DNA from 3 places in the Sphaerisporangium rubeum genome. Region 1 is predicted to be linked to each of the others. Evidence: riboswitches for the same ligand, from Rfam matches in the RefSeq annotation. Region 1 holds a riboswitch; each other region holds the start of a gene.
What was found. Region 1 has a riboswitch for cyclic di-AMP ahead of BJ992_RS13495 (glycoside hydrolase family 25 protein). Riboswitches for the same ligand answer to the same signal wherever they lie in the genome.

Region 1 (6,708 bases):
GGTGCAGATTTGCACCAAGGAAACATCGTGTCAAGGGTCGGGGTCGCCACTCGCCGCGCCTCAGCGCGCGCCGGCGAGCCGCAGCGCGAAGTCGCCGTACTGGTAGACGATCTGGTCCTCGGTGAGGTCGCCGTCCTCGCGGTACCACACGGAGGCCCCCATGCCGAGGTCCAGGATCGCGTACGAGGTCAGCTTGGCGGACACGACATGGAACCGGCCCGCGCCGATCCCGTCGGTGACCAGATCACGGAAACCGCGCTCGTACCTGGCGCGGCGCTGGAGCACCTCGGCCCGGTGCGGCTCCTCCAGACTGCGGATCTCCCTGGTCCCGACGAAGGCCTCCAGCCGGTGCCGCGCGTGGAACCGCACATGCGCCTCGGCGGCCCGGCGCAGGCGCTCGGTGACGTCCGCGCACCCCTCGATCGCCGCGCGGTGGTTCGCGATCAGCGCGTCCATCGTCGTGATCATGATCTGGGCCAGCAGCTCCTGCTTGGACCCGACGTGCTTGTACAGGCTCGGCCCGCGTATGCCGATGGCCGCGCCGATGTCCGCCATGGTCGTGGCCTGGTAGCCGCGTTCGGCGAACAGCTCCAGCGCCGCAGCCCTGATGTCGGCGGCCCGCGCGGCCATAAGCGCCTCCTCGACTCGGGTCAAGCTAGCCCATGTTAGCCCGTCAGGCGTCGCTGAGCCCACGCTTCGAGGCCGGTCTTGACCGCGAGAGGGGTCGGCGGCTAGAAGTAGGCTAACAGTCATTAGCCGTTGTCGACGTCGTCTATCCCGTCAGGAGGCCGGTCCGGTGCCTGTCGATCTGTCCCATGACCCGCGTGTCACGGAGCTGGCCGAGCGCACCGCGCGGTTCGTCCGCGAGGTCGTCGTCCCCGAGGAGGAGCGCCACGACGGCGTCGCGGCCGCCGGCGGGGAGGCGCTGCGGACCCGGCTCCAGGCCGCGGCCAAACAGGCCGGCCTGTTCGCGCCGCACGTCTCCCCCGAGTACGGCGGACACGGGCTGGACATGCGGGACCGCACCACGGTCTTCGAGGAGGCCGGGTGGTCGCTGTTCGGGCCGCTCGCGCTGAACATCGCGGCCCCCGACGAGGGCAACATGCACCTGCTGGAGGCGGTGGCGAGCGCCGCGCAGAAGGAGCGTTACCTGCGTCCACTGGCGCAAGGCGAGGTGCGCTCGTGCTTCGCGATGACCGAACCGGCCCCGGGGGCCGGCTCCGACCCCGCCGCGCTGACCACGCGCGCGACCAGGGTGACCGGCGGCTGGCGGATCGACGGCCGCAAATGGTTCATCACCGGCGCCGACGGAGCCGGTTTCACCATCTGCATGGCCCGCACCTCCGGCGAGCCCGGCGACCGCGGCGGAGCGACCATGTTCCTGGTCGACGCCGCGAACCCCGGGACGAAGGTCGTCCGGCACATCTCCACCCTCGACGAGAGCCTGTACGGCGGCCACTGCGAGGTCGTGTTCGACGACTGCGTCGTGCCGGACGAGGCCGTGCTCGGCGAGGTGGACAAAGGGTACGAATACGCGCAGGTGCGGCTCGGCCCGGCCCGGATGACGCACTGCATGCGCTGGCTCGGCATCGCCAGGCGGGCCCAGCAGATCGCGCTGACCCGCGCCGCGAGCCGCGAGCTGTTCGGCTCGCGACTGGCCGACCTCGGCATGGCGCAGGGCATGATCGCCGACTCGGAGATCGACATCGCCGCCGCGCGGGCCCTGACCCTCCAGGCGTGCTGGGAACTCGACCAGGGCCGGTCCGGCGCGCAGTCCACCGCGATCGCCAAGGCGTTCACCGCCGAGGCGGTGTGGCGGGTCGTGGACCGCGCACTGCAGATCTGCGGCTCCCTCGGCGTCTCCGGCGACGTGCCACTCAACCGCTTCCTGCGCGAGGTACGACCCTTCCGCATCTACGACGGCCCCACCGAGACCCACCGCTGGGCCATCGCACGCCGCGCGATACGCAGGAACGAACAGTCCCACGGCAACGACCAGGCACGCGGCGACGAACAGGCACGCGGGAACGAACAGGCACGCGGGGCCGAACAGGCGCACGGCAACGCACAGACGCATGGCGACCAGCAGGTACGCGGCGACCAGCAAGCGCACGGGGACCAGCAAGCGCACGGGGACCAGCAGATACGCCGCGACCAGCAGGCGCACGGAGACCCGAGGTGAACCACGCGCCGGAGGGCCTCGACCTGGTGGCCGTGCGGAGATTCTTCGACACCCATGTCCAGGAGGCGACCGGCCCGGTCACCGCCGAACTGGTGCACGGCGGCCGGTCCAACCTCACCTACCGCCTGACCGACGGCCGGCGCGCCTGGGTGCTGCGCCGTCCCCCGCTCGGCGGCCTCACCCCCTCCGCGCACGACATGGCCCGCGAGTACCGCGTGGTAGCGGCCCTGCACGGCAACGGCGTCCCGGTGGCGCGCGCCGTCACCCTGTGCGAAGACCTTTCTGTCCTCGGATGCGTGTTCTCGGTGATGGAGTACGTTCCCGGGGTGGTCGTCCGGACCCGGGAGGACCTGGACCGGTACGACCCGCTGGAGCAGGCCCGGTGCGCCTACGCGCTGGTGGACGTGCTCGCCGCGCTCCACGCCGTTCCGCACGCCGAGGTGGGCCTGGCCGGTTTCGGCCGTCCCGAGGGATTCCTGGCCCGCCAGGTCGACCGGTGGTACGGCCAGTGGCACCGGGTCGCCACCCGCGAGCTGCGCGACATCGAGGACCTGCACGCCGGGCTGGCCGAGGCGGTGCCGCGCGAGAGCGCCGCCGCCGTCGTCCACGGCGACTTCCGCATCGACAACGCCATCTTCGCCGACGACGACCTCGGCACGGTACGCGCACTGGTCGACTGGGAGATGGCGACCGTCGGCGACCCGCTGACCGACCTCGGCCTCCACCTGGTCTACCGCGACCCGGCCTTCGAGCCGGTCCTCGGCGGCTCGGCCGCCTCCGTCTCCGAGCACCTGCCGTCCCCCGAGGCACTCGCCGGACGCTACTCCCGCGTCACCGGCCGCGACCTCACCCACCTGGACTTCTACCTCGCGCTCGGCTACTTCAAGATCGCTGTGGTCGCCGAAGGCATCCACGCCAGACACCGCCAGGGCCTCACCGTAGGAGAAGGCTTCGGCACAGTAGGCGCCGCCGTCCCACGCCTGGCCGCAGCGGGCCTGCACGCTCTGGGAAGGACCACGACATGACCGGCACCGACGACACCGCGCACGCGGTGAGCGACCACCCGCCTGAGCACGCACGCACACCCACCCGGCCGGCGGCCCTCGTCACCGGCGCCACCCGGCCGGCGGCCCTGGTCACCGGCGCCTCCCGCGGCATCGGCCTGGCCATAGCCGAGCGACTGGCCGCGGCCGGCTACGACCTCACCGTCTGCGCCAGGGACCCCGGCCGCCTCACCGCCGCAGCGGACCGTCTCCGCACCCACGGCGGCCAGGTACGGCCCGAGCCCGCCGACATGGCCCACGAGCAGGACGTCCTGCGCGTCGCCGAAGCGCACACGACCGCCTACGGCCGCTGCGACGTCCTGGTGATCGCGGCAGGCACCGGCACGGCCGGACCTCTCGGCACCGCCCCCCTGTCCCGCCTCGACAAGCAGTTCGCCGTCAACGTCCGCGCACCGTACGCACTGGTCCAGGCCCTGCTCCCCACCCTGCGCACGACCGCCGCCGACCGTCCCACCACCACCGGCACCACCGGCACCGGCACCGGCACCGGCACCGGCACCGGCACGAAGATCATCGTCTTGTCCTCCATCACCGGCACCTACCCGGAACCCGGCCTGGCCGCCTACGGCGCCACCAAGGCAGCACTCACCGCCTTCTGCCACTCCATCAACACCGAACTCTCCCCCGCCGGCATCACCGCCACCGCGATCTGCCCCGGCTACGTCGACACCGACATGACCGCCTGGATCCGCGACCGCATCGACCCCACCGAGATGATCGCCACCGCGGACATCGCGGAACTGGCGATGGCCCTCACCCGCCTCTCCGCCAACGCCGTCGTCCCCGAACTCCTCGTCACCCGCCCCGGACGACAACTGCACCGCGCCTGACACTCCAGGACGGCCGGAGTGGTGAAAGATCTACCCGCCGGGAAATCCCTGCAGGCAAGGGCCGCTGAGCCGTTCCGGCCCCGCACGACACTCAAAGAGTCTTGCCGCTACTTGCGCTCTTTATAGAAATCTGCGTAGCTTTCGCCACGGCTGCACACTCTCGCCGTTCTGGTACGAGCGGTGTCGCCACCCGACCACCCGACCATGCCGCGTCCTGCCCCGGGGCTCCCTCGCGGGGGACGTACGCGTGGCCGCCGAGTCCGCGCTTCGCGGAGCCGGGGACCCATTCTTTTCCGGGGTGAATCGGACGCCGACCCTGTCGCGTCCGTAGGGCACTTCCACGTCCGAACCCGTCAGCTGACCCGGTAGGCGGCATGGAAGCCAGGAGTCATCTCTCACATGCTCACGCCCCGATCCTCCTCCACGTCGAGGAACCGACCGACCCTCCCTGGAAAGCGCCTCTCCTACGCGTTCGCCGGTGCGTTCCTGGCCGCGACCGCAGCCCTCACGGGTCTCCCCGGCCAGGCGTTCGCCGCCCCGCTCAACCACGAGCAGTCCCACGTCCAGGAGCGATCCGCACCGCTCACCTACGGTCAGGACGTCTCCAACTACCAGCCCCAGCACGACTGGGAGACCAGCCCCGCCCAGTTCGGCATCATCAAGGCCACCGAAGGCACGACCTTCCGCGACGCCGCCTTCGCCAGGCACTGGCAGGCATTGGCGAAGAAGGGCATCGTCCGTGGCGCCTACCACTACGGTCACCCGGCCAACGACCCCATCGCCGAGGCCGACCACTTCCTGTCAGTGGTCAACTCACAGCCCGCCGCACCCGGCGATCTGCTGACCCTGGACCTGGAGACCACCGACGGACGGTCCGTCGCCGAGGTCAACGCCTGGGCCAAGACCTGGCTCTCCTACGTCAAGGCCAAGACCGGCGTCGCCCCGATGTTCTACAGCGGCTGGAACTTCGCCGACACCTACGGAAAGGGTCTCGCCGAATACCCCCTCTGGGTCGCGCACTACAGCAAGCCCCGGGGCACCGTCACCCCACCCGCCGATTGGAAGACCTGGACCATCCACCAGTACACCGAAACACCGATCGACGAGAACGTCTCCGCGCTGACCCCGGACGAGCTACGCGCGCTGGGCCGCCCCGCGCGGTGAAGCCGAAGCCGCCGGCAGCCCTTCCCCTAGTAACATGGGACTGAAGCCCCTTCAGCCGGCACCGGGTGTGCACACACCATGGTGAGCACCGGCGATGAGAACGGGTGGTGACGATCATGTGGTGGGACCACGACGGCATGGGTGGCTGGGGATACGCACTCATGACCCTGGGCATGGTGGTTTTCTGGGGTCTGGTGGCCGCGACGATCGTGCTGGCGATCCGCTACGCCGGCAAGACCACACGCACCGACCGGATTCCCTCGCAACAGTCCGCTGAGGAAGTGCTGGCACGGCGGTTCGCCCGCGGCGAGATCGACGCCGAGGAGTACCACGCCAGACTCGACACGCTACGCGAGAGACACGACTCCCCCCTCGGGGGGTGACGTACGCTCCAGCATCCGTACCGGCGCGCGTGCCGATCATGCGCCGGCACGCTGTGTCACCAGAAGATCAGAAGGCCGCTTCCACGATTCGGAAGCGGCCTTCGGGCTGTGTGGGCGATACTGGGATCGAACCAGTGACCTCTTCGGTGTGAACCAAATCGAACACTCATCCGGTTCTTGTTCAACCCTCTCGGGACGTGCCAATGGTCGTCCGCGAAGGTACGCCGCCGTTCGTGATCGTCAGCTACCGTTGTCACGCAGTTGGTCACTCAGGAACCCGCTACCCCCCAAGTGTTGCAGCCATCGCGCAGAGCGCGGCCGGCCGCTACAAGTACAGCCCGGCTTGGAGCGAGATTTCAGTACTGGTCGCCTCGTAGTAACCAACGAGCAATATTATTTGAGGAAGCCCGTGGATTCGCTCTCATCAGGCTGACTGATACAGCTAGTGGCCGAGTCGCACCAGAGACCGATAGTGCGTACGAAAGAACCACCTCTGGGCAATCCTGAATTACCATCACAAATTCCCTAGGGTTTACGTCCTTTTGTATATGCAAAGTCAGTCCGCCGGCCCCAACCACGAAAGCGGCATCTGGATACCCAAGCACGCCGAAGCGTGGCTGACTAGCGCGCTCCTCTCTAGTCATACCGAAGTAGAGTAGCCGCGCAGGTAGCTTTACTGGCGCAGCGGAAATATCTTTCTGTCGAAACTCGATAGTCGCCCGCATCTGGTGCGCAGGTAGCACAGCAACCCCACCAACGGGCTGATAGAGGAATACAGAACTGCGGAATATCAGTCTTAGATGTTCCGGCTGTGAATCACGGGCTGGAACTAGGTGCGCACTCCCCTCGGCCTCCACCATACTCACGTCCGGTAGTTTTTGTGCGGGCATGAGTATTTTTATCAAATCGCTACGATTGGCCGAGCGCGTTCCGGTGCCTTTTCTAACTGGCACGTCTCGTTCTACGCTCCCCATGTTCGAGACCTTGATTACGTATGGCGCCCTATCGGTCTCGAACACGAGTGCCACAACAGAATTTTCCTCATCGATTGGCACGACTTGAGTATTTGTAAGGTCAGGCGCTAT
Region 2 (6,708 bases), 4.2 Mb from region 1:
ACCTCGCACCTCGCGACGTCGTGGCCAAGGCGATCATGCGCCGCATGCTGGAGACCGGCGCCGATCACGTCCACCTTGACGCCAGGCACTTCGGTGAGGAGAAGTGGCGCACCCGCTTCCCCACCATCCACGCCATCTGCCTGGAACACGGCATCGACCCGGTGCGCGAGCCCATTCCCGTGGCCCCCGCCGCGCACTACGCCAGCGGCGGCGTGCGCACCGGCCTCGACGGACGCACGGCCGTCCCCGGGCTGTACGCCTGCGGCGAGGTGGCCTGCACCGGCGTGCACGGCGCGAACCGGCTCGCGTCCAACTCGCTGCTCGAAGGCCTGGTCTTCGCCGAGCGCATCGCCACAAGCCTCGCGGCCGGTCCGCCGCGGCCCGGCGAGCCGGTGGACGACGGCCGCGCCACAGGACTCGCCGACCCGCGGGTCCGTCCCCGGCTCCAGGCCCGCATGAGCGCGGGTGCCGGGGTGCTGCGCGGCGGCCGGAGCCTGCGTGACGTACGCCAGGCCCTGCTCGACGCGCGCTGGACGCCGGTGGCCGTACAGCCGTGCACGGAGGCATGGGAGACCACCAACCTGCTCACCGTGGCCACGGCGCTCGTCACCGCCGCGGCGGCCCGTGAGGAGACCCGCGGCTCGCACTGGCGCGAGGACTTCCCCGGACCCGACGACACCTGGTGGCTCGGACACCTGGACCTGAGCCTGACCGAGGAGGGGCTGACCATGACCTACCGCCGCCACGACGAGGACCGCACCGCCGCTCTGCCGAGTCACGTCGAGGCCGAGCTCCTCGACGCCGGCCTGGACCCGGCGGCCGTCGTCTCGCTCGTGGACGCCGCGATCGCCGAGGACGTCGGCCAGGAAGGCGACGTGACCACCGTCGCCACCATCCCCCCCGGCCAGAACGCCACCGGCGAGGTGGTCGCGCGCAGGGACGGTGTCGTGGCCGGCCTGCCGGTCGCGGAGGCGGCCTTCGCCAGGCTCTCCGGCGGCCGGCTCACCGTCAAGGCCCGCGCCAAGGACGGCGAACGCGTGGCCGCGGGCGACGTGCTGATGACGGTGACCGGCCCGGTCCGCGACCTGCTGACCGCCGAGCGCACCGTGCTGAACCTGCTCACCCACCTGTCCGGCATCGCCACCGAGACCGGACGCTGGGTGCGGGCCGTCGAGGGCACGGGGGCCAGGGTCAGGGACAGCCGCAAGACGATCCCCGGCCTGCGGGCCCTCGCCAAGTACGCGGTCCGCTGCGGTGGTGGTGCCAATCACCGGATGTCGCTTTCGGACGCGGCCTTGATCAAGGACAATCACGTGGTGGCGGCCGGTGGGGTCGCCGAGGCGTTCCGCGCGGTCCGGCGGGCCTTTCCCGGCCTGCCGATCGAGGTGGAGGTCGACCGGCTCGACCAGATCGAGCCGTTGCTGGCCGAGGGGGCGGAGGAGATCCTGCTGGACAACTTCGCCGTCGACGATCTGGCGCGCGCCGTGCGCCTGGTCGGCGGTCGCGCGCGCCTGGAGGCCAGCGGCGGCCTCACCCTGGCCGTGGCGCGCGAGGTCGCCGCGACCGGCGTCGACTACCTCGCCGTCGGGGCCCTCACCCACTCGGCCCCGGCACTGGACATAGCTTTGGACCTCCAGGGGACTTGATGCTGCTCACGATCGACGTCGGCAACACCCACACGATGCTCGGCCTCTTCGAAGGGGAAGAGGTCATCGAGCACTGGCGCCTCGCGACCGACGCGCGGCGCACCGCCGACGAGATCGCGGTGGTACTCCAGGGCCTGCTCGGCCAGAGCCCTCTGCTGAAGGACGCCGACATCAGCGGCATCGCGCTGTGCTCCACGGTGCCGTCGGTGCTCAACGAGATGCGGGAGATGTGCCGCAGGTACTACGGCGACGTGACCGCCGTCATCGTGGAGCCCGGGGTCCGCACCGGTGTGCCGGTGCGCATGGACAACCCCAAGGAGGTCGGCAGCGACCGCATCGTCAACGCGCTGGCCGCGGTCACCCTGTACGGCGGGCCGTGCGTGATCGTCGACTTCGGCACGGCGACGTCGTTCGACGCGGTCTCGGCCAAGGGTGAGTACGTCGGTGCGGTCACCGCGCCTGGCATCGAGATCTCGGTGGACGCGCTCGCGGCGGCCGGCGCGCAATTGCACAAGGTCGAGCTGGTCCGTCCGCGCTCGGTGATCGCCAAGAACACCGTCGAGGCCCTGCAGGCCGGCATCATCTACGGCTTCGCGGGCCAGGTGGACGGCATCGTGGAACGCATCGCCCCGGAGCTCGCCGCCGACCCCGACGACGTGACGGTGGTCGCCACCGGCACGCTCGCCTCGCTGGTGGTGAACGAGGCGCGGTCGATCGACGTGCACGAGCCGTGGCTGACGCTCATCGGGTTGCGGCTCATCTACAACCGCAACGTGGGCTGACGCCGGCGGTCGAATAGCGCGCACGCCTCGGGCCGGGCCGGGCAATTGCCCCGGCCCTCGCTGATCGCCGAGGCGGCGGGCATGCGGAAATGCCTGTGGAAAGTGGGCCATATTTCGCGGCTAATAAGCGCGCACGGATCCTGATCATATCCCGGCAGGACGGTGGGACGAGCATGGCCGACCCGGCCGTGTGACCGCGATCCGCCGTTCCACCAGGCATGCCGTCACACCTGAGCGTGGCCTCCTCCGGTGGCCCTCCCTTGATCACCGGTGTCCACCTCGCTACAGGCTCGTAAACATGTCATGAGTAGTTCACATATGGAGTGGTATGTCAATGACGAACGTAACAGGTATCGCGGTCAGTGCTTGACGACCTTTCAACGTGGCGTTTACCGTTCCTGACGGGCGGGCCGAAGCATTCAAGTATGTTGCCGAGTTCGTCGTGGGGGAGAGGACACCCGATGGCGTATCCGGATCTGGTTTCCCGGGGAAATGACATTCCGACGGGATCAGACGTGGGACTGACCGACGATGATCTTTTGCTGCTCGCCGAACTGGCCAAAGGGGTCACCGTCGACCGGGTCGGCAGGCGGCTCGACGTGAGCGGCCGCACCGTGCGCCGGCGCCTGCGCGGCATCTGCGACCGCATCGGCGTGGCCACCGCGATCGAAGCGGTGGCCTGGGCCGCCAGACGCCGGCTGATCTGACCCGTGCGTCCGCGGCCGGGTGGCCGCGGACGCACGGGTCAGGCGGCGCGGTCAGTCGGCGATGCGCACGGCTCCCGCGAACGGCCGGTTGCCGATCGGCGCCACGCGCACCACGTCACCGGTGCGCGGTGCGTGCACCATCATGCCGCCGCCGATGTAGATGCCCACGTGGTGCAGGTCGTTGTAGAAGAACACCAGGTCACCCGGACGCATGTCCTCACGGGACACGTGGGTGCCGGCGGTCCACTGGTCGCCGGTGTAGTGCGGAAGGCTGATGCCGACCTTCTGGTAGGCCCACATCACCAGGCCGGAGCAGTCGAAGGAGTTGGGCCCCTCGGCACCCCACACGTACGGCTTGAGCTGCTGCGTGAGGGCCCACCTGACGGCCTCGGCCGCCTTGCCGTCCCCGGGGATCGGGATGGCCACTCTGGTGGCCCTGCCGTAGCCGGCGACCTGCGCGCGGGCCTGGCGGAACAGGCTGCTCTCGGTGCGGCCCACCAGGCCGCGGATCTTGTCGCGCTTGGCGTCGAGCTCGCCGACGAGCTTCTTGACCTCCGCCTCGCGGGCCTTGGCGCTCTCCCGCGCGCGCTCCGCGCTGTCCATCGCCTTGGTGATCAGCGAGACCTCCTCGCCCTGCTGGAGCTGCAGAGCGTAGGTCGTGGCCGCGCGGTTGAGGTAGCCGTCGGGGTCGCCGGACATCGCCAGGGCCAGTGAGGAGCCGATGCCGCCGGTCATGTAGGCGTCCTGAGCGTAGACGCCGGCCTTCTGGCGCTTCTCCTCCAGGTCGGCCTGGCTCTTGTCCAGCGTCTGCTTGGCGAGCTTCGCCGACCGCTGTGCCTGCTTGAGGCGCTCCTTCTGGCCGTTGTACTGCTCGGTCAGCGCCTCGATGTCCTCGTAGAGGCGTTCGACCTGCTTCTTGAGCTCGTTCAGGCTCGGCTTCGGTTCGGCGCTCGCCGACATCAGCGGCGTGCCGAACGTCAGGGCCATCAGGACGGCGGTGAGCATGGCGACGCGGCGGGACAGCCGCGTGCGGGCCGCTCCGGCCGCCAAGGCGGCCATCGCCTTCGACGGAGCCGTGCCGGACCGCGGCCGGTGGCCGCGGGGACGGACGTGCCGGCCCGTGTTCTTCCCAGGCGTGCGCCCAGCGTGCACCAACGAGCTCCTCTCCTCGGACGCCTACCGGGTTAGCTGACGGGTTCGGGCGGGAGTGGCCCTACCGAGTGACTGGTCGCGGAGGATCGCGATGCCTCCCTCTCGGATTCACCCCGGGGGGTCGGCGACCGCCGGTACGGGCCCGGCGTGTGCCTTTTGGTTCCCCGGTTCCCGGCGGTCGCATGTGGCCGGGATTAGGCGGTCCGGCCACCGTGGGCGATGACCGGGATCGAGCCGTGACACTAGTGCAGCGCGGGTTCCTGCTCAACCAGAACTACGAAACCTGTAGAGGAATCACAACCGGCCGATCACGGAACGATCACGCCGCCGGACCCCCGGAACCCGCATTACGCTGGGAAGACGTCCACTTTACGATCTCTTGGCGTGTGAAGTCGCAGGTCCCGACGTCTTGTAACGGCATTAAGGCGGCGTACTGCCACGTTTCGACGTCGCGCGCTCACCCGGCTACCCAACGCGACCAGAATGGGACGCCGGCCAATTTGGGTCCGTCCGTTATCTCGGACACCGGCTGGTGCCGTCGGCGATGCGGGGTGCCTGCGGATACGCTGACCGGTCATGGAGCAGGTCATGGCGTCCGTGCCACCTGGGAGCGAACTGGCCGTCCGGCGTGCCCGCGCGACGGACGTCCGGGCCATCGGCCGGCTGGTCGCGTCCTATTCCGGCGACGGGCCGCGACTGCTGCGCAAGGCGACGGTGACGCTGTACGAAGACGTCCAGGAGTTCTGGGTCGCCGAGCGGGACGGCGAGGTGGTCGGCTGCGGGGCCCTGCACGTGCTCTGGGAGGACCTCGCCGAGATCCGCACGGTGGCGGTGGACACGCGGCACAGAGGGCGGGGCATCGGGCACCGCATCGTGGCCGCGCTGCTCGCCACCGCGAGAGAGCTCGGGCTGCGCCGGGTCTTCTGCCTCACCTTCGAGGTGGAGTTCTTCGCACGGCACGGATTCACGGAGATTCAGGGCACACCCGTGTCACCTGAGGTGTACGCGGAGTTGCTGGACTCCTACGATGAGGGTGTCGCGGAGTTCCTCGATCTGGAGCACGTGAAACCGAACACTCTGGGCAACACCCGCATGCTCCTCCATCTCTCACCCCCATCCTGACTCTCCCTGACCGGCGGGATGACGCGCTGGAAAGGTGACTGTTGATCCCGCTGTCGCTACGTTGGGCTCCACCACAGCATGCGTGTCTGACATTTGCCGCATGCGAAGCCGAAGTGAGGTGAAACGGTGAGCACCGGACAGCCGCCGTACCCACGTGACGAACCGGACGACCACGCGTCGTCCGGACCTCCGCAGTATGGACAGCCCGCCGAGCGTCCTATGGACCCGGAGGTCACAGTCGTCCACCGCCCCCAGCAGACGTCGCAGAACAGCTACCCCCAGCAGCAGTCCTACGGCCAGCAGGACCCGTACGGCCAGCAGAGCGGGTCGGGAGCGTACGGGCAGGGATATCCCCAGCAGAGTCAGCAGGGACAGCAGTACGGCCAGCAGCAGAGCTACGGCCAGCAGCAGGGTTACGGCCAGCAGGGCTACAGCCAGCAGGGCTACGGCCAGCAGCAGGGCTATGGTCAGCAGGAGAGCTACGGCCAGCAGGAGGCGCAGGCCGCCTACGGGCAGCAACAGTACGGCGCGCAGGGCTACGGCCAGCAGGGCCAGCAGCAGGGCCAGCAGGGCTACGGTCAGGCTCAGCCGGGCCAGCAGTACGGCCAGCAGGGGTACGACCAGAGCGGCTACCCGCAGCAGCAGTACGGCCAGCAGGCCCAGCAGGGCTACGGCCAGCAGTACGGCCAGCAACAGCAGTACGGCGACCAGCAGTACGGCCAGCAGGCCCAGCAGGGCTACGGCCAGCAGTACGGCCAGCAGCAGGGGTACGGCCAGCAGCAGTACGGCCAGCCTCAGTACGGTCAGCAGGAGCAGCAGGCCGCCTACGGCCAGCAGCAGTACGGCGCGCAGGGCTACGGTCAGCAGCAGGGCTACGGCCAGCCGGCCTATCCCCAGGCCTACGGCCCGGCGGGTCAGGCCCCGCCTGGTGTGCCGGCGCCGCTCGCCGAGTGGTGGCAGCGCCTGGTGGCGCGGCTGATCGACGGCCTCATCCTCGCGGTCCCCACGGTCATCCTCACCTTCATCCTCCTGGCCGTGCTGGTGACGCAGCCGAGCTTCGACCTGTCGACGGGACAGGTCACCGAAGGCAGCGGCCTGTTCCTCTACGAACTCGTGCTCGCGGTCCTGGTGACGGCCGTCTACTTCGTCTACGACTTCTTCCTGCACAAGAGCCGGGGGCAGACGGTCGGCAAGATGGCGATGGGCATCAAGGTCATCACGCTCGGCGGTTCCCTCGACGGCGGGCTGCCGGGTGACGCGGCGATCAAGCGGTCCGGCGTCATCTTCGGTCCGCAGTTG
Region 3 (6,708 bases), 1.6 Mb from region 1:
CGGCGTCCGCTGACCATGAGCGGGTCCCCTTGGCGGGCCAGGAGGCCGGGGCGGCCGGTCACCACGTAGTCGCCGCGGAAGACGAGGCGGACCTCCCGGTCCCGGCGGGCCACGACCTGGCCGTTCGGCCCCACCTGCACCGCGAGCCATCCCTCTTCCCACTCCTCGGCCCGAGCGTCGGCCGATCGCAGCACCGAGACCAGGCTCGCGGGAAAGCCCGGCGGCTGGTCGATCGGGGCGGAGCCGGCGTACCACCGCGTGTACAGCAGTCCGGCCGGATCGCCGTCCTCCTGGTTCCCGTGGAGAAAGGCGAGCACATCATCGAGCCAGTTCATCGGCCGTCCACAGATCACGTGCGGCCCAGTCGTGCACCATGTCGAGCATGAGGAGGGCCTGCTCCTTGGAGTACGCCGAGAGCTGGAAGACCGACTGGGTGAGCCGGGCGATCACGGCGTGCGCCAGGTGTCCCGGTGTCGTGTCCCCGCTCTCGTCCCGGTACGCCGACAGGGCCGGGGAGGCGTCGCGCAGGACCGCCTCCGGCACGACGGGACCGGTCAGCGCCGCGGCCACGGCCACCCCGTCGACGATGCCGGCGAGGTCCCAGGCCGGCTCGCCGAGCCCGGCGAACTCCCAGTCGACCAGCCAGAGGTCGTCCGGCGCGGCGACCAGCACGTTGTCGAACTTCACGTCGCCGTGGACGGGTGCGTGCGGCCGCCACCGGTGGCCCAGTTCTTCGATGGCGCGCAGGACGGGTGTGCACGTCATCACGCGGTCGACGAGCTCGCCGGGTGGCACGACCTGCCGGTGCGGGAGGTCGAGGATCCAGGGACGCCGGGCCGGGAGCCCGGCACCGTCCCTCGCGTGCAGCCCGGCGAGCAGGCGGGCCAGGGCCCGGAGTGCGCCAGGGGTGTTCCTCGCCTCGTGGAGAGGCACCGCGCCGGTGATCGCCTCCAGGACCAGCATGCGAGAGCTGGTGTCGGCGTGCAGCAGCCGGGGTGCGAGCGCCTGGTCGTGGCCGAACCACGCGTAGGCCGAGCGTTCCGCGTCGAACGGGTCGTGATCTTCGAGGGGCGCCGAATGGTGCTTGACCACGCAGCGCGGCACCCCCGCGACCGAGACCAGGAAGACGCCGTTGGATCGCGACAGGTCCAGCACCTCGACCAGCCCGTCCAGTGCCTCCGTCGCGCCGACCAGTTCCCGGTCGACCAGGCGGCGCACGGCTTCGGCGGAGATCACTGAGTCGGGTCCGATTCCCCGAGTTCCCGCGCGACCGCCTCCAGCGCCGCGTAATAACCCTGCCAGAAAGCGGAATGCGCGCCTGGGACGCCGTAAATGGCACTCAGTACACCTGGCGGGCCGAAATCAGGGGGACGTGGGATGTCGATGGGGTTATCGAAGCATCGCACGGTGCGCGGCAGCGTGCACGGCACGGCGTAACTGATCACCGGTTCACAGGGAATGACCCGGGTCGTCACGAAGACGGTACAGCGCGGATCGAATGGTTTTGTCCTGATAGGCAGAACAGGGGGGACGCACAGGTCCACATCCAGCTCGTCGAGAACGAATTGGATCGGATTGGCGAACGCGACCGTTCCTGAGAGCGCGGGGTTTCCCGGCACGTCGTTGCCGGCGAACAGCAGGCCGACGACCTTGCGGTCGTCGGTCACCACCACGGAGCCGGAGTCGCCGTGGTCGCTGAACTTGGCGCTCTTGGTGGTGTCGACCTCGACGCGGATCTGGTTCTTGAGTATCCGGACGCCGAGGCCGTCGCCGTAGTCGATGGAGACCGAGGCGTCGACCGAGACGACGGTGCCGTAGGTGAGACCGGTCGTCCGGCCGCGTTTGCGCACCGTGAGCCCGACGGACGCGGCGGCCTGACCGGCGACCGCGCCGATGTCCTGGATGGCGCAGTCCGTGGCGGCCCCCGCGTCGATGCCGACGACGGCGCCGTCGATGTGGGTGCTCAGCGCGGCCCTGGCGAGCGTGCCGAAGACGTCGGCCGGGCACGAGCCGCCGTCGACCCGGCTCGGCTGGGTCATGGTGTCGCCGGCGGACCAGCCGGCGTCGACGCAGGCGACGTGGAAGTTGGTGAGGGCCATGCGCGCCTTGGTCGAACGGTCCACGACCATGGCGCCGAGGGTTCCGGTGAAGACGTAGTTCCCGGAGGCGGGCACGTCAGGCGGCTCCAGGTGGATCGACCGGCACGGCCCCATGCTGATGCCGCCGAGCAGGGTCGGATACTTGGCCGCGTCGATCTGCGGGACGGCCGCGGCGACCTCGGCGAACGCCGGATGGGGGACGACGCGCTCCTCGACGACGTCGGTGGGTATGCCGTCGATCAGCGGCGGGATCACCTCGCCGTCCTCGAGTTCCTCCGGTGATTTCTTTTCCTGTACGTAAACGATGATGGCCAGCGTTCCCGTCGGGGCTCCTCCGGTGATCTTCTCCCCGATGTCGACGCCATTGATCTCCGGCCTGGCCAGGAGGTCGTCCTCCACCGCGGCCTTTACCTCTCGTATTTCCGCTCTCCGGGCCGAACCCTCGGGTTCGTTCATTTCCCACCCCTCAGTCACCGAGCAGAGCCTCAGAATCGGTGAACTTCGCGGGGTTGGCAAGGCAGGGAACGGCGATAACGGTCCGCGGCGGCATTCGGTGAAACATCACGCGAGGCCAGGCCATGTCGAGGACATTCATTCGGGCCGTCGATTCGGTCAGTCATGCCGACCTAATACCTTTGAAGGCGGAAAGCGGTGCTTTGTGGCGTTGGCACGCTCGTACGCCGAGGGCCCCGGCCACGTGGGGGTGGCCGGGGCCCTGCGCGCTCAGGGGGTGAGGTCAGATGCCGGGGCGGACGGCCCCGACGAAGCTGGCCTTGCGGTACTTGGACAGCTTGTTGATCTGCACCCGGGTGCCGCTGTGCGGCGAGTGGATCATCTTGCCGTGGCCGACGTACATGCCGACGTGGCCGAGGCCGGAGAAGAACATCAGGTCACCGGGCTTGAGGTTCTTCCAGGAGACCTTCTTCTTGACGGCGCGGTACTGGCTGCCGGTGATGCGGGGCAGCTTCACGCCGGCCTTGCGCCACGAGTACATCACCAGGCCGGAGCAGTCGAAGGCGTTCGGGCCGCTGGCTCCCCAGCGGTAGGGGTCGCCGATCTGCTTCTTGGCCACGGACACGGCCTTGCCGGCCTTGATCCGCTGCTTGGCCGCCTTGCTGAGCTTGGCGCTCTTGGCGCTGCCGCTCTTCTTGGCGGCCGGTGTCACGCTCTTCGGCGCCGCTTCGGGTGCCTGGAGCGTGATGGGGGGTGTGATGACCTGCTCGGCGCCGGGGACCGTGTCTGCCGCCGCCGGGACCGCCACCGCGGCCGCCGAGGCGGAGACGGTGAGGGCCACACCCCCGAGGGAGAGGCGAACGAGACGCGACAGACGGGGGTTAGGGGTGGTGCTGGACAGGATCGCTCCTAGGTTCTTCCACTTACGCCTACCGGGTTAGCTGACGGATTCGGGCTTGGAAGTCGCCCTACAGTGGCAAAACCACTGATTCACCCCTGACCCTCGCGAAAGGGTCTATTGGGTCCCCGGTTCCGTGCTCCTTGCCGCACGGATTCGGCTGGTCAGCGAGTCGCGAGCCATAAATGGCGGGACATGCGCGATCGACGACCAATGGATCATTTGGTGGGTTCGGCCGTGCGGACGGCCGGTCATTCTCGCGACGGCATGGCGTGCTCGCCGCGGCCCAGAAGCTACACAGAACGCCAACAGATGGCAAAGGCCCGGCATATCTCTAGATCATCAAGGGGTGATCACGGAACGGAAACTGCCTGGTTATCTCCCATTTCTCCTGTCAGATGTGATTCGTCTCACACCGCCTTCAACAGACCCGTCGCCGAGTCACACCCGTCACACCTGTCACAGGAGTTAGCGATCTTGGAACGTGATCGCGGACGGCCGCGCGCGTACGACCGCACGAGAAATCAGACCCCGGACAACGGATACAGGCGTGCGAGAACGTTCCGGCCGCGAGGAACGCAGGGAATCAGCCCGGTGAGGTGAACAGCCGGGAGAAAGCCGCTCAGGGCCGCACAGCGGCGAAAATACCCCGGTAGGAGGACAGCGGCACGACCTTCACCACGTCGCCGGTGCGCGGCGCGTGCACCATCTGGCCGTTGCCGGCGTACATGCCGACGTGGCCGAGGCCGGAGGCGAACAGCAGGTCGCCGGGCTGGAGCGCGTCCAGGGAGACACGCCGCGAGGCTCCCCAGGAGTACTGAGCGGCCGCGGTGCGCGGCAGGCTGACGCCGGCGGCGGCCCAGGACTTCTGGGTGAGGCCCGAGCAGTCCCAGGAGCCGGGTCCGGTGCCGCCGTAGCGGTACGGCTTGCCGATCTGCGCGTAGGCGAACTGCAGCGCCGTGCGCGCGTTGCCGGAGGCGGGGCCGGTGTACTTGACGCCGGTGCTGTTGGGATTGCCCGCGTTGTAGGCGTTCAGACGGCGCAGGAGCTTCTCCTGCTCGGCCACCAGCTTCTCGACGTCCTTCTTCTGGCCGCGCAGATCGTCAAGCAGCTTGAGCGCCTTATCGTAGGCGCTCTTGGCCTTGTCCCGCTCGTCCTTGAGCTCACTCATCGTGGACTCGTACTCGGTGAGGGTCTGCGAGCGGCCCTGCGACATCTGGTCGATCGACGCGAGCCCCGCCAGCAGCGCCTCGGGGTCGCCGAAGGTGACGAGGTTCGGCCACGTGAGCATGTCGCCCGACTGGTAGCTGCTCACCGCGACCGACACCAGGCCCTCACGCAGCTGGTCGGCCCGCGCGTTCTTCGCCTTGAAGCGGCCGTTGACGGCGTTGTACTCCTTGCGCGCCGCCTTGTACTTCTCACCGGCGTCGTTGAACTTGTCGACGACCTTGTCGGCCTTGGCGTCCAGCTTGGCGAGCCGGGCCTTGGCCTGCGCGATGGTGGGTTTCGGCTCCGCCACCGCCCCGGCCGCCTGGGTCACCAGCACCGAGGCGACGAGAAAAGCGGTCACCGGTACGCGTCCGAGCTTCCGGACACCACGCGCGGTCACGGGGACCCCAGCCTCCTCAAGTGCGACAACTGTGACACCTGGGCCGTGATCCTACAGAAACGGTAAGGCCCCCGACAGCGTTAGGCCTGAAATGTTTTGGCCCGGCAACCCCAGTTCACACCCGTATCAGCGATTAAGGGTCGCCCCAAGAGCACCACGGGGTCGTCCCGCCGTCATCGCCGCGACCGGACGGCGAGTCAGGACTGCTGTCAGAGCGGCGGCCAAGTCTGCGTCAGGCGCGGCCGAGACGCCGCAGCAGCAGCATCGACGGCACCGGCCGGGCCCCCATGCGGCGCACCGAGTCGGCCACCTCGCGGTCTGCCGACACCACCGCCACCGCGCGGCCCGGCGGCTCGGCGCGCACGAGCTGGCGGATGAGGTCGTCGGCGATCTCACCCGGCTCGCTGAACAGCACCCGAACTCCTCTCGGCGCGGACACCTGCACGGGGCCGTTCAGCTCCGCGCCGTCGAAGACGCAGGTCACCTCGGCCCGGGTCTGCACGGCGAGGCCGCCGAGGCCGCCGAGCAGCCGGCTGCGCTGGTCGATCAGCGTGAGCGTGGGATAGCCGGTCTTGGTGACGTTGTAGCCGTCCACGATGAGGTGCAGATGGGGGATGGCGAGGAGCTGGTCGAGCAGCGCCGGGTCGTCGTCGGACAGGGCACGGGCCGGCACGGCGCGCACCGACGGACGGGCCGGGGTGACGGCGTCCACCGAGTCGGCGGGCTTGCTGATCGCCACGGGGAGCCCGAGCTCGGCCCGCAGGCCGGCCGAGGCGTCCTGCAGGGTGTCGAGCAGGACGCGCAGGCGCGCGTCCTCGATGCTGCGGCCCTCGCGTGCGGCGCGGCGGCCGGCGAGCAGGCGCCGCTCGGCGTCGGCCAGCCGCTCACGCAGCTTGCGCAGCTCCGACTCGGCGGCCCCGGTGGCCGACGCGACCGCCGCGCGTGCCTCGGCCGCCTGCGCCTCGGCCTCGGCCGCGCGCTCCTCGGCGCGTTTACCTCGCTCCCTGGCGTCGTGCAGGCGCCGCCGCAGGTCGGCGACCTCGGTGCGGGACGTCTTGAGCTGCTCGCGCAGCCGGTCGGCCTCCTGCTTGGCCGCGGCCTTCTGCTGCGCGAGCTCCTCGCGGAGCCGCTGCGCGGTCTGCTCCTGCGCCGTCTCCTCGGCCACGACCGCGGCGCGCTCGATGTCGGCGCGTGCCGCCTCGACCAGGTCGGGCCAGCCCGGCGGCCGGGTGAGGTAGGCCGCCGCGGCCACCAGCACCGGCTCGGCGGCGGGTGGGACGTTGCCTTCCTCAAGGCTCGCCACCAGCTCGGGCCACGCCGCGGTGGTCGCCTCGGCGACGATCTCGCGGAACTCCTTGTCGGTCTCCAGCTGCGCCGCGATCGGCGCGCTGCCGAGGCGTGCGCGCTTGCGCGGGTCGAACCGTGCGATGCCGCGCAGCGGCGCGGGGATGGCCGGCGGCTGCAAGGTGCCGAGCACCTGTGCCGCCAGCTCCACGACATGTAAACGGACCTGCTCGGGCAGCGGGCGAGACAGGCCTTCTCCGGCTGAACTCATCCGACTTCCCCTAGCTGACCGGCCCTTCACGATATGTCTATCCGTCAAGGGTACGGCCGTCGCGTCCATGGTCGGCCCCTATATACGGCCCGCG

Region 2: linked by a shared signal. The riboswitch ahead of BJ992_RS34085 (C40 family peptidase) and the one ahead of BJ992_RS13495 (glycoside hydrolase family 25 protein) in region 1 are both predicted to bind cyclic di-AMP.
Region 3: linked by a shared signal. The riboswitch ahead of BJ992_RS33875 (C40 family peptidase) and the one ahead of BJ992_RS13495 (glycoside hydrolase family 25 protein) in region 1 are both predicted to bind cyclic di-AMP.

What each region holds. Positions count from the first base shown of each region.
Region 1 is NZ_JACHIU010000001.1:3,137,959-3,144,666, reverse strand. Features, by position in the region: gene BJ992_RS13515 (TetR/AcrR family transcriptional regulator) at 61-654, opposite strand; gene BJ992_RS13510 (acyl-CoA dehydrogenase family protein) at 797-2,182, shown strand; gene BJ992_RS13505 (phosphotransferase) at 2,179-3,207, shown strand; gene BJ992_RS13500 (SDR family NAD(P)-dependent oxidoreductase) at 3,204-4,076, shown strand; cyclic di-AMP (ydaO/yuaA leader) riboswitch at 4,319-4,463, shown strand; gene BJ992_RS13495 (glycoside hydrolase family 25 protein) at 4,476-5,240, shown strand; gene BJ992_RS13490 (SHOCT domain-containing protein) at 5,357-5,623, shown strand; gene BJ992_RS13485 (ATP-binding protein) at 5,980-6,708, opposite strand, start outside.
Region 2 is NZ_JACHIU010000001.1:7,346,165-7,352,872, reverse strand. Features, by position in the region: gene BJ992_RS31250 (L-aspartate oxidase) at 1-1,646, shown strand, start outside; gene BJ992_RS31245 (type III pantothenate kinase) at 1,646-2,428, shown strand; gene BJ992_RS31240 (helix-turn-helix domain-containing protein) at 2,944-3,135, shown strand; gene BJ992_RS34085 (C40 family peptidase) at 3,187-4,287, opposite strand; cyclic di-AMP (ydaO/yuaA leader) riboswitch at 4,293-4,498, opposite strand; gene BJ992_RS31230 (amino-acid N-acetyltransferase) at 4,864-5,409, shown strand; gene BJ992_RS31225 (RDD family protein) at 5,536-6,708, shown strand, end outside.
Region 3 is NZ_JACHIU010000001.1:4,722,297-4,729,004, forward strand. Features, by position in the region: gene BJ992_RS20285 (T3SS effector HopA1 family protein) at 1-335, opposite strand, end outside; gene BJ992_RS20290 (phosphotransferase) at 319-1,236, opposite strand; gene BJ992_RS20295 (chymotrypsin family serine protease) at 1,233-2,498, opposite strand; gene BJ992_RS33875 (C40 family peptidase) at 2,836-3,393, opposite strand; cyclic di-AMP (ydaO/yuaA leader) riboswitch at 3,464-3,622, opposite strand; gene BJ992_RS20305 (C40 family peptidase) at 4,073-5,020, opposite strand; gene BJ992_RS20310 (NYN domain-containing protein) at 5,292-6,614, opposite strand.